One region of the Micromonospora sp. IBHARD003 genome, then DNA from elsewhere that is predicted to be linked to it. Evidence: riboswitches for the same ligand, from Rfam matches in the RefSeq annotation. Region 1 holds a riboswitch; the other holds the start of a gene.
The links. A riboswitch is a leader RNA that binds a small molecule or an ion and turns the genes downstream of it on or off. The one in region 1 is predicted to bind cobalamin.
Positions count from the first base shown of each region.

Region 1 (4,204 bases):
GCGACCAGACGGCCGATCAGATGCTGCTCACCGGGGGAGAGCTTGGCCAGGTCCGCGACGTCGGAGTGGAGGTCGACCTCCTCGACCGTCCAGGTGTTCTTGATCGCGTCCCGGTAGCGCTCGTAGAAGTCCGGGTAGCGCATCGGGCGGAGCGTCAGCTCGAAGCCGGGGTCGAGCAGATTCTTCTCGCGCGCCGTCGTGGCGGTGGTGGCTTCGGTGGACATTACTGGCAGGCCTCGCAGGACTCGGGGTTCTCAAGGGAGCAGGCGATGGCGTCCGCGTCGGGAGCGGCCTGCTGGACGGGAATGGTGGGGGCCGCGGTGACCGCCGCCGGCGTGCCGGACGCGGCACGGGCGATCCGGGTCGCCGGGCGCGAACGCAGGTAGTACGTCGTCTTCAGGCCCTGCTTCCAGGCATACGCGTACATCGAGCTGAGCTTGCCGATGGTCGGCGTCTCCATGAACAGGTTCAGCGACTGCGACTGGTCCAGGAACGGGGTGCGCGCCGCGGCCATGTCGATCAGGCCGCGCTGCGGGATCTCCCAGGCCGTGCGGTACAGCTCCCGCACCTCCGCCGGAATCCAGTTGAGGCCCTGCACCGAGCCGCTGGAGTCGCGCAGCGCCTCACGGGTCTGGGCGTCCCACACGCCCAGCTGCTTGAGCTCATCCACCAGGTACGAGTTGACCTGGAGGAACTCGCCCGACAGCGTCTCGCGCTTGAACAGGTTGGAGACCTGCGGCTCGATGCACTCGTACACGCCCGCGATCGACGCGATGGTCGCGGTCGGGGCGATGGCGAGCAGCAGGGAGTTGCGCATCCCCGTGGTGGCGACCCGCTCGCGCAGGGCGGCCCACCGCTCGGGCCAGTTGAGCTCGACGCCGTAGTGGTCCGGGTGCAGCACACCGCGCGCCGTGCGGGTCTGCTCCCAGGCGGGCAGCGGGCCGCCCCGCTCGGCGAGGTCGCAGGACGCCTCGTACGCCGCCAGCATGATCCGCTCGGCGATCCGGGTGGACAGTGCCTTCGCCTCGGCGGAGTCGAAGGGCAGCCGCAGCTTGAAGAAGACGTCCTGGAGACCCATCGCGCCCAGGCCCACCGGGCGCCACTTGGCGTTGGAGCGGCCGGCCTGCTCGGTCGGGTAGAAGTTGATGTCCACGACCCGGTCGAGGAAGGTCACGGCCGTGCGGACGGTCTCGTCCAGCCGCTCCCAGTCGATGGAGCCCCCGGGGGTCACGAACGCGCCCAGGTTGACCGAGCCGAGGTTGCAGACGGCCGTCTCGCCGTCGTTCGTGACCTCGATGATCTCGGTGCAGAGGTTGGAGGAGTGGACGACGGTGCCGGGCTCCGCGGTCTGGTTCGCGGTGCGATTCGACGCGTCCTTGAACGTCATCCAGCCGTTTCCGGTCTGGGCGAGGGTCCGCATCATCCGGCCGTACAGGTCGCGGGCCGGGATCGTCCTGCGGGCGAGGCCCGCCTCCTCCGCCTTGCGGTAGGCGGCGTCGAACTCGTCGCCCCACAGGTCCACCAGCTCGGGGACGTCCGCGGGGGAGAACAGCGACCACTCGGCGTCGGCGTTCACCCGGCGCATGAACTCGTCCGGGATCCAGTGCGCCAGGTTGAGGTTGTGCGTACGCCGCGCCTCCTCGCCCGTGTTGTCGCGGAGCTCCAGGAACTCCTCGATGTCCGCGTGCCAGGTCTCGAGGTAGACGCAGGCCGCGCCCTTGCGCCGGCCGCCCTGGTTGACGGCGGCGACCGACGAGTCCAGCGTGCGCAGGAACGGCACGATGCCGTTGGAGTGCCCGTTGGTGCCGCGGATCAGCGAACCGCGGGAGCGGATGCGGGAGTACGACAGACCGATGCCGCCCGCGTGCTTCGACAGCCGTGCCACCTGGTGGTAGCGGTCGTAGATCGAGTCCAGCTCGTCCAGCGGCGAGTCCAGCAGATAGCAGGAGGACATCTGGGGGTGCCGGGTGCCGGAGTTGAAGAGCGTCGGCGAGGACGGCAGATAGTCCAGCCGGCTCATCAGCCCGTACAGCGCGGCGACTTCGTCGACGGCGTGCGCCGACTCGTCCTCGGCGAGACCGCAGGCCACGCGCAGCATGAACTGCTGCGGGGTCTCGATCACCTTGCGGGTGAGCGGGTGGCGCAGCAGGTAGCGGCTGTAGAGGGTGCGCAGTCCGAAGTAACCGAAGCGGTCGTCGGCGGCCGGGTCGATCAGCCCGTCGAGACGGGCGGTATGGGCCTCGACGAAGGCAGCCGTGCGGTCCGCGATCAGTGCCTCGCGGTGGCCGACCGCGATCGAGCCGGAGAAGCCGGTGGCGCCCTGCGAGGCCGCCTCCTCGGCGATGGTGAGGGTGAGCAGCCGGGCCGCGAGCCGCGAGTACGCCGGGTCCTCCGCGATCAGCCCGGCGGCCGCCTCGGTGGCCAGCTCCCGCAGTTCGGCCTCGTCCGAGCCCGAGTGACGTCCCCGGAGCGCGGCACCCGCGACCCGTCCGGGGTCGGTGTCGGGGAGGTCGGCGGTGAGGTCGGTCAGAAGCCGCAGCAGCGCGGTTCCTGGCCCATCGGCGAGCTGCGCTGAAGCAGGATCTGGCGGCGCGATGGTCACGGGGGTGCTCTCCCTCACTCGGCTCGGGGCCGGCGGGGGAGGCGGAATGCGGGCATGTGTCTGGGCAGCACAACGCACCGCGTCCACCAGCCTGATCCGCGAGGCCCGGACGTCTCGGCACCCGGGCCGGACGGACCGGGTGCGTTGCCGACAGGTCCTCGGACTCGTGGGTGTGCACTCGCGGACGCGTACGCATGGGCACGCCTCATGGGTACGCGAAAGGAACGAATGCAGACCGACTCACCGTTGCGGGACAGTTCCGGATTTCCACCGGATTCCCCTGCTGCGGCAACGGAGTCGAGCATACATGTAGGGGCGGGGCGATGCCGCGCACCCCACATGTTGTGTCGCGGTCGCGTGACTCACCCCGAAGTGTCGGTTCTCAGAGCTCAAGCGCGTACGTCAGCAGGGGATCCAGGCCCGCTATCGGTACCCAGTCACGATCGGGGGTCCGTACGAAGCCCAGCCGCTCGTATATGCGGTGTGCCGCGCGCATCTGCCGATCGGTCGACAGCACCAGTCGGCGGCACCCTTCGAGAGCTCGGGCCCGCTCGACGCACGCCATGACGAGCGCCTCCCCGACGCCACGCCTGCGTGCCTCGGTGGCGACGACCAGCATCCGGAACTCGGCCTCGTCCTTCCGTGCGATGTTGGCGTAGGGCCGTGCGCCGGGCGTGAAAGCCACCCCGCCGAGCAGCCGTCCCGAGCCGTCGGTGGCGACCAGCACCTCGGACTGCGCGGCCCTGCCTGCCGTGTCCCGCAGTACGGGGAGATAGGGGTCCTCGTCCCCGAAGGTCAGCAGTCCGTCCGCCAGATAGGTCTGTGCGGTGAGCTCCCCGAGAGCGTCGTACTCCTCCGTCTCCACCGGCCTGATGGTCACATCCATCCCGGCAGTCTGTCCTACACGAGGAGAACGTGTACACCGGAAAACGGCGCCTGGCCGCCGCCCTTGAGGGGGACGGCGGCCAGGCGCGCAGGCGGGTCAGCGGTGCCGGATGTCTCAGTGCGTCGCGGCGGTCAGCTTCGGGGCCTCCGTCTCGACTCCCGGGTCACCCGCGTCCGCCGTGTAGTCCTCCGGGGACGTCTCGTCGACGCCGTCCGGCGCCTTCACGGCACGCAGCACGAAGGTGAGGACGACCGTCACGAGCACATTGAGCACAAAGGCGGTCAGACCGATGTAACCGATCTCACCGATGCCCGGGATCTCGGCCGAGGATCCGCCGAAGTGCTTCTGCGTCGGGCTCGCGACACCGTAGGCCGCCACCGTGCCGTAGATCATTCCGACGGCCCAGCCGGCGAGCAGCGCCCAGCGGTGGCACCAGCGGGTGAACAGGCCTCCGACCAGTGCGGGGAAGGTCTGGAGGATCCAGATGCCGCCCAGCAGCTGGAAGTTGATGGCGACCGTCTTGTCCATCGTGAGGACGAAGACCAGGGCGCCCACCTTCACCAGCAGCGACACCAGCTTCGACACCCTGGTCTCCTGCTCCGGTGTCGCGTCCGGCTTCAGGAAGTCCTTGTAGATGTTGCGGGTGAACAGATTGGCCGCGGCGATCGACATGATCGCGGCCGGCACCAGCGCGCCGATGCCGATGGCCGCGAAGG
Region 1 covers NZ_JBWBBX010000001.1:5,596,157-5,600,360, forward strand. The annotation lists gene ACTWOL_RS24935 (ribonucleotide-diphosphate reductase subunit beta) at 1-224, opposite strand, end outside; gene ACTWOL_RS24940 (ribonucleoside-diphosphate reductase subunit alpha) at 224-2,602, opposite strand; cobalamin riboswitch at 2,735-2,919, opposite strand; gene ACTWOL_RS24945 (GNAT family N-acetyltransferase) at 2,985-3,488, opposite strand; gene mctP (monocarboxylate uptake permease MctP) at 3,603-4,204, opposite strand, start outside.

Region 2 (4,204 bases), 3.7 Mb from region 1:
CGCGAACCGCACCCGCACGGGCAGCAGCCCGAGGCCCCCGACCTTGCCCGCGCGTGACTCCACGTCGTCCTCGATGCGGTCGCCCAGAGCCTGGAAACCGCCACAGATGCCCAGTACCGGCCTGCCGTCGGCGGCCCGCCGGGCGATCGCGTCCGCGAGCCCGCGCTCGCGCAGCCAGTCGAGCGCCTTCACCGTGCCGCGGGTGCCGGGCAGCACCACCAGGTCGGCGTCGGTCAGTTCCTCGGGGCGGTCCACGAAGCGCACCACCACGCCCGGTTCGGCGGCCAGCGCGTCCACATCGGTGAAGTTGGACATCAGCGGCACGGCGCAGACCGCGACCCGCAGCACGTCCTCGCCCACCGGCGGGGCGACGACGGACTCGCGCACGGTGCCCCGCAGCGAGACCCGCAGTCCGTCCTCCTCGTCGATGCCGAGTCCGTGCGCGTACGGCAGCACCCCGAACGTCCGCCGCCCGGTCAGCCCGTACAGCATCTCCAGACCCGGCTCCAGCAGCGTCACATCGCCGCGGAACTTGTTGACCAGATAGCCCGCGACCAGTTCCTGGTCCTCCGGGGCCAGCAGCGCGGTCGTGCCGAAGAACTGGGCGAAGACCCCGCCCCGGTCGATGTCCCCGACCACCACGACGGGAAGGCGCGCGGCCCGCGCGATGCCCATGTTCACGATGTCGGTGCGGCGCAGATTGATCTCGGCGGGGCTGCCCGCGCCCTCGCAGATGACGGCGTCGTAGGTGCTCCGCAGCTTCTCCAGGCACTCCACGACCGGCTCGAACAGCGCCTGCTGTCTGCCTCCGTGGTAGCCGCGCGCGCTCAGCTCGCCCACCGGCTTGCCCATCAGCACGACCTGGCTCGAGCGGTCGCTGCCCGGTTTGAGCAGCACCGGGTTCATGAGCGCCGAAGGCTCCACCCGCGCCGCCTGCGCCTGCATGGCCTGCGCCCGGCCGATCTCGGCGCCCTCGCGGGTGACGAAGGAGTTGAGCGACATGTTCTGCCCCTTGAAGGGGGCGACCTTCACACCCTGGCGCACCAGCCACCGGCAGATCCCCGCCGTGACGACGCTCTTGCCCGCGTCCGACGTGGTACCGGCGACCAGCAGTCCTCCGCCGTTCACTTCCGCCTCCCCCTCATCGCCCCGACGGCGATCCGTGCGCCCGCGCAGACCGCGAGCGCCAGCACGCCCACGCGGCGCGACAGCCGCACCGCACGCTCGACATCCCCCACCGCGACGGCGCGGCCCGTCCCGTTGAGGACGGGCCGGTGCTCGACGCGCCCGCCGTACGAGAGCGTTCCCCCGAGACGTACCCCGAGGGCCCCCGCGAACGATGCCTCCACCGGGCCCGCGTTGGGGCTCGGGTGCTTCGCGGCGTCCGTACGCCAGGCCCGGGCCGCCCCACGGGGATCGCCGCCGACCAGCACCGCGAGGCCCGCGGTGAGCCGGGCGCCGGGCCAGCCCGCGAGGTCGTCGAGCCGGGCCGACGCCCAGCCGTAGCGCCGGTAGCGGACGGATTTGTGGCCCACCATGGCGTCCAGGGTGTTCACGGCACGGAAGCCCACCAGGCCGGGGACTCCGGCGACGGCACCCCACACCAGCGCGCCGACCACCGCGTCCGAGGTGTTCTCGGCGACCGACTCGACGACGGCGCGCGCGATTCCGGGGCCGTCCAGCGCCTGTGGATCGCGGCCGCACAGATGGGGCAGCCGCTCCCGGGCGGCCTCGATATCGCCGGCCGAGAGTGCCCCGCCGATCGCCCGGGCTTCCCGGCCGAGCGTGGTGCCGCCGACGACGGCCCAGGTGGCCGCGGCGGTCAGGGCGAGGGATGCGGTTCGGGAACGGCGTACGGAAGCGGCGGCCAGCGCCCCGGCGGCGATCGCGCCCCCGGCGCACACCACGGTGTGCAGGGCGCCCCAACCGCGGTGGTCGCGCCAGAGTCGTCGCTCGACGGCGCCGGCGGCGCGGCCGAACGCGGCGACCGGATGTCCTCGGCGGGGGTCGCCGAGTACCAGGTCACCGGCGAGCCCGGCGGTGGCCCCGTACGCGAACGTGAGGGCAGGGAGCAGTCCCCCCACCACCCGCGGCTCGGCAGGCATGTTCGTCCTCACTCAGGGTCCGCGCCCTGGCTCGACGTGACCGGCGGGAGAGAGTTCCTGGCTCCGGGCGCCCCGGTGAAGGGTGCACCCGTGACAGTGGCGGGACCGCGCCGGATTCGCACCGGCTTCCTCTTCTGCCGCCGTAAGTGGCCCCGGAAGTCCACCATGGGCCGCGAACACCCGTCAACTCGCCTCTGACCTGCGACGGGACAGTGTGCGCAGTCCCACACCCGGCGCGGGAGCGGCGAACGCAGAGCGGGAGCCGGACACTCCCGAAGGGGTGTCCGGCTCCCGCCGTCGTATCCGCGGACCGTCAGGCGACGATCAGATAGATCCCGTACGCCACGGCCGCCGCGCACAGGGCGAAGCACGCGTAGGCGCCGGTACGGGCCAGTCCGGCCGAACCTCCCTGAGCGGCCGCGGCCTCCTGCTTGGAGAGACCCGCGATGCCCAGGGTGAACAGGCCCACCAGGGCGACGGTCACGACGAGGCTCACGCCGAAGACGGAGCCCAGAGCTGCCCAGTCGATCTTCATGCTGATTCGTTTCTTCCTTAGACCGTGAAAGCGTTGGACCGTCAGACCGTGGCGGTGGGTGCGGGAGCGTTCTCACCCGCGGGAGCGGGGATGGTGGCCTTCAGCTCCGCGGCCGCGGTGGGCGGCGGGGTCACGGCCGCGATCGCGGTGGTGACCACACCCGGGCCCTCACCGATCTCGTCGTCGGTCACGTTCGTGTGGTCGACCGGCTTGCGCCGCGACAGACCCCAGATCGCAGCCGAGCCCGAGACGAGCAGGACGGCGACGGCGCCGGTGCCCCAGGCGCCCTGGCTGGTCAGGAACTCGGCGGCGGCGCCCACCAGACCGGCGGCCGGCAGGGTGAGACCCCAGGCGACGAACATCCGGGTGGCGGTGGACCAGCGGACCACACCGCCCTTGCGGCCGAGACCCGCACCCATCACCGCGCCGGAGCAGGACTGGGTGGTGGAGAGCGAGAAGCCCAGGTTGGACGAGGCCAGGATGACCGTCGCGGCGCTGGTCTGGGCGGCGAAGCCCTGCTGCGGCCGGAGGTCGGTCAGCCCCTTGCCCATGGTGCGGATGATGCGCCAGCCACCGAGGTAGGTGCCCAGGGCGATCGCCAGACCGGCCGAGACGATGACCCACATCGGGGGGTTCGAGCCGGGGACGAGGACACCGCCGGTGACCAGGGCCAGGGTGATGACGCCCATGGTCTTCTGCGCGTCGTTCGTGCCGTGCGCGAGGGAGACGAGACCGGCGGAGGCGATCTGGCCCGCCCGGTACCCCTTCGATGTGGCGGCCGTGGCCTTGCCGTCCGCCCCGTTGCCGATCCTGTACGTCAGCCTCGTGGCGAGGAACGCGGCCAGTCCGGCGACGACCGGCGCGGCGACGGCCGGGATCAGGACCTTGGTGACGATCGTCCCGCCGTTCACGGCCGAGAACCCGGCGGACATCACGGCAGCGCCGATGAGACCGCCGAAGAGGGCGTGCGACGAACTGGACGGCAGGCCGAGCAGCCAGGTGACGAGGTTCCACAGAATGGCGCCGACGAGCGCCGCGAAGATCACTTCGGTGCGGATGCCCTCTTCCTTGATGAGTCCGCCGGAGATCGTCTTGGCGACCTCGATGGACAGGAAGGCGCCGACGAGATTCAGCGCGGCGGACATGGCCACCGCCGTCTTCGGTCTGAGTGCGCCGGTCGAGATGGTCGTCGCCATCGCGTTGGCTGTGTCGTGGAAACCGTTCGTGAAATCGAACACGAGAGCGGTAATGATCACGATCCCGAGGAGAAGCGTGATGTTTTCCATGTACCCAGGCTTCTATTGGATGTCAGTGGCTGGTTGAACGTAAGCAACCTGAGTGAACGGAAGGTGAACTCGACGCGGCTCAGGAGTGACTCCACACGAGTATGGTCATTCCGCTTGGGGAGGGGAAGAGCCGGGTGTCGTGCTTCGGGCCCGGCTGCTGAGATGATCATCCCCATGAGCGGGCAGCAGCGGAACGCACGTCGGCAGAACGCGATCGCGGAGGCCTGGGCGGACCTCGTGGCCACCGCCCGCAGGACCGTGGCGGACGGACTCGTGGT
Region 2 covers NZ_JBWBBX010000001.1:1,850,418-1,854,621, reverse strand. The annotation lists gene ACTWOL_RS08210 (cobyric acid synthase) at 1-1,128, opposite strand, end outside; gene ACTWOL_RS08205 (cobalamin biosynthesis protein) at 1,125-2,105, opposite strand; cobalamin riboswitch at 2,137-2,285, opposite strand; gene ACTWOL_RS08200 (hypothetical protein) at 2,419-2,640, opposite strand; gene ACTWOL_RS08195 (inorganic phosphate transporter) at 2,682-3,926, opposite strand; gene ACTWOL_RS08190 (class II aldolase/adducin family protein) at 4,101-4,204, shown strand, end outside.
Region 2: linked by a shared signal. The riboswitch ahead of ACTWOL_RS08205 (cobalamin biosynthesis protein) and the one ahead of ACTWOL_RS24940 (ribonucleoside-diphosphate reductase subunit alpha) in region 1 are both predicted to bind cobalamin.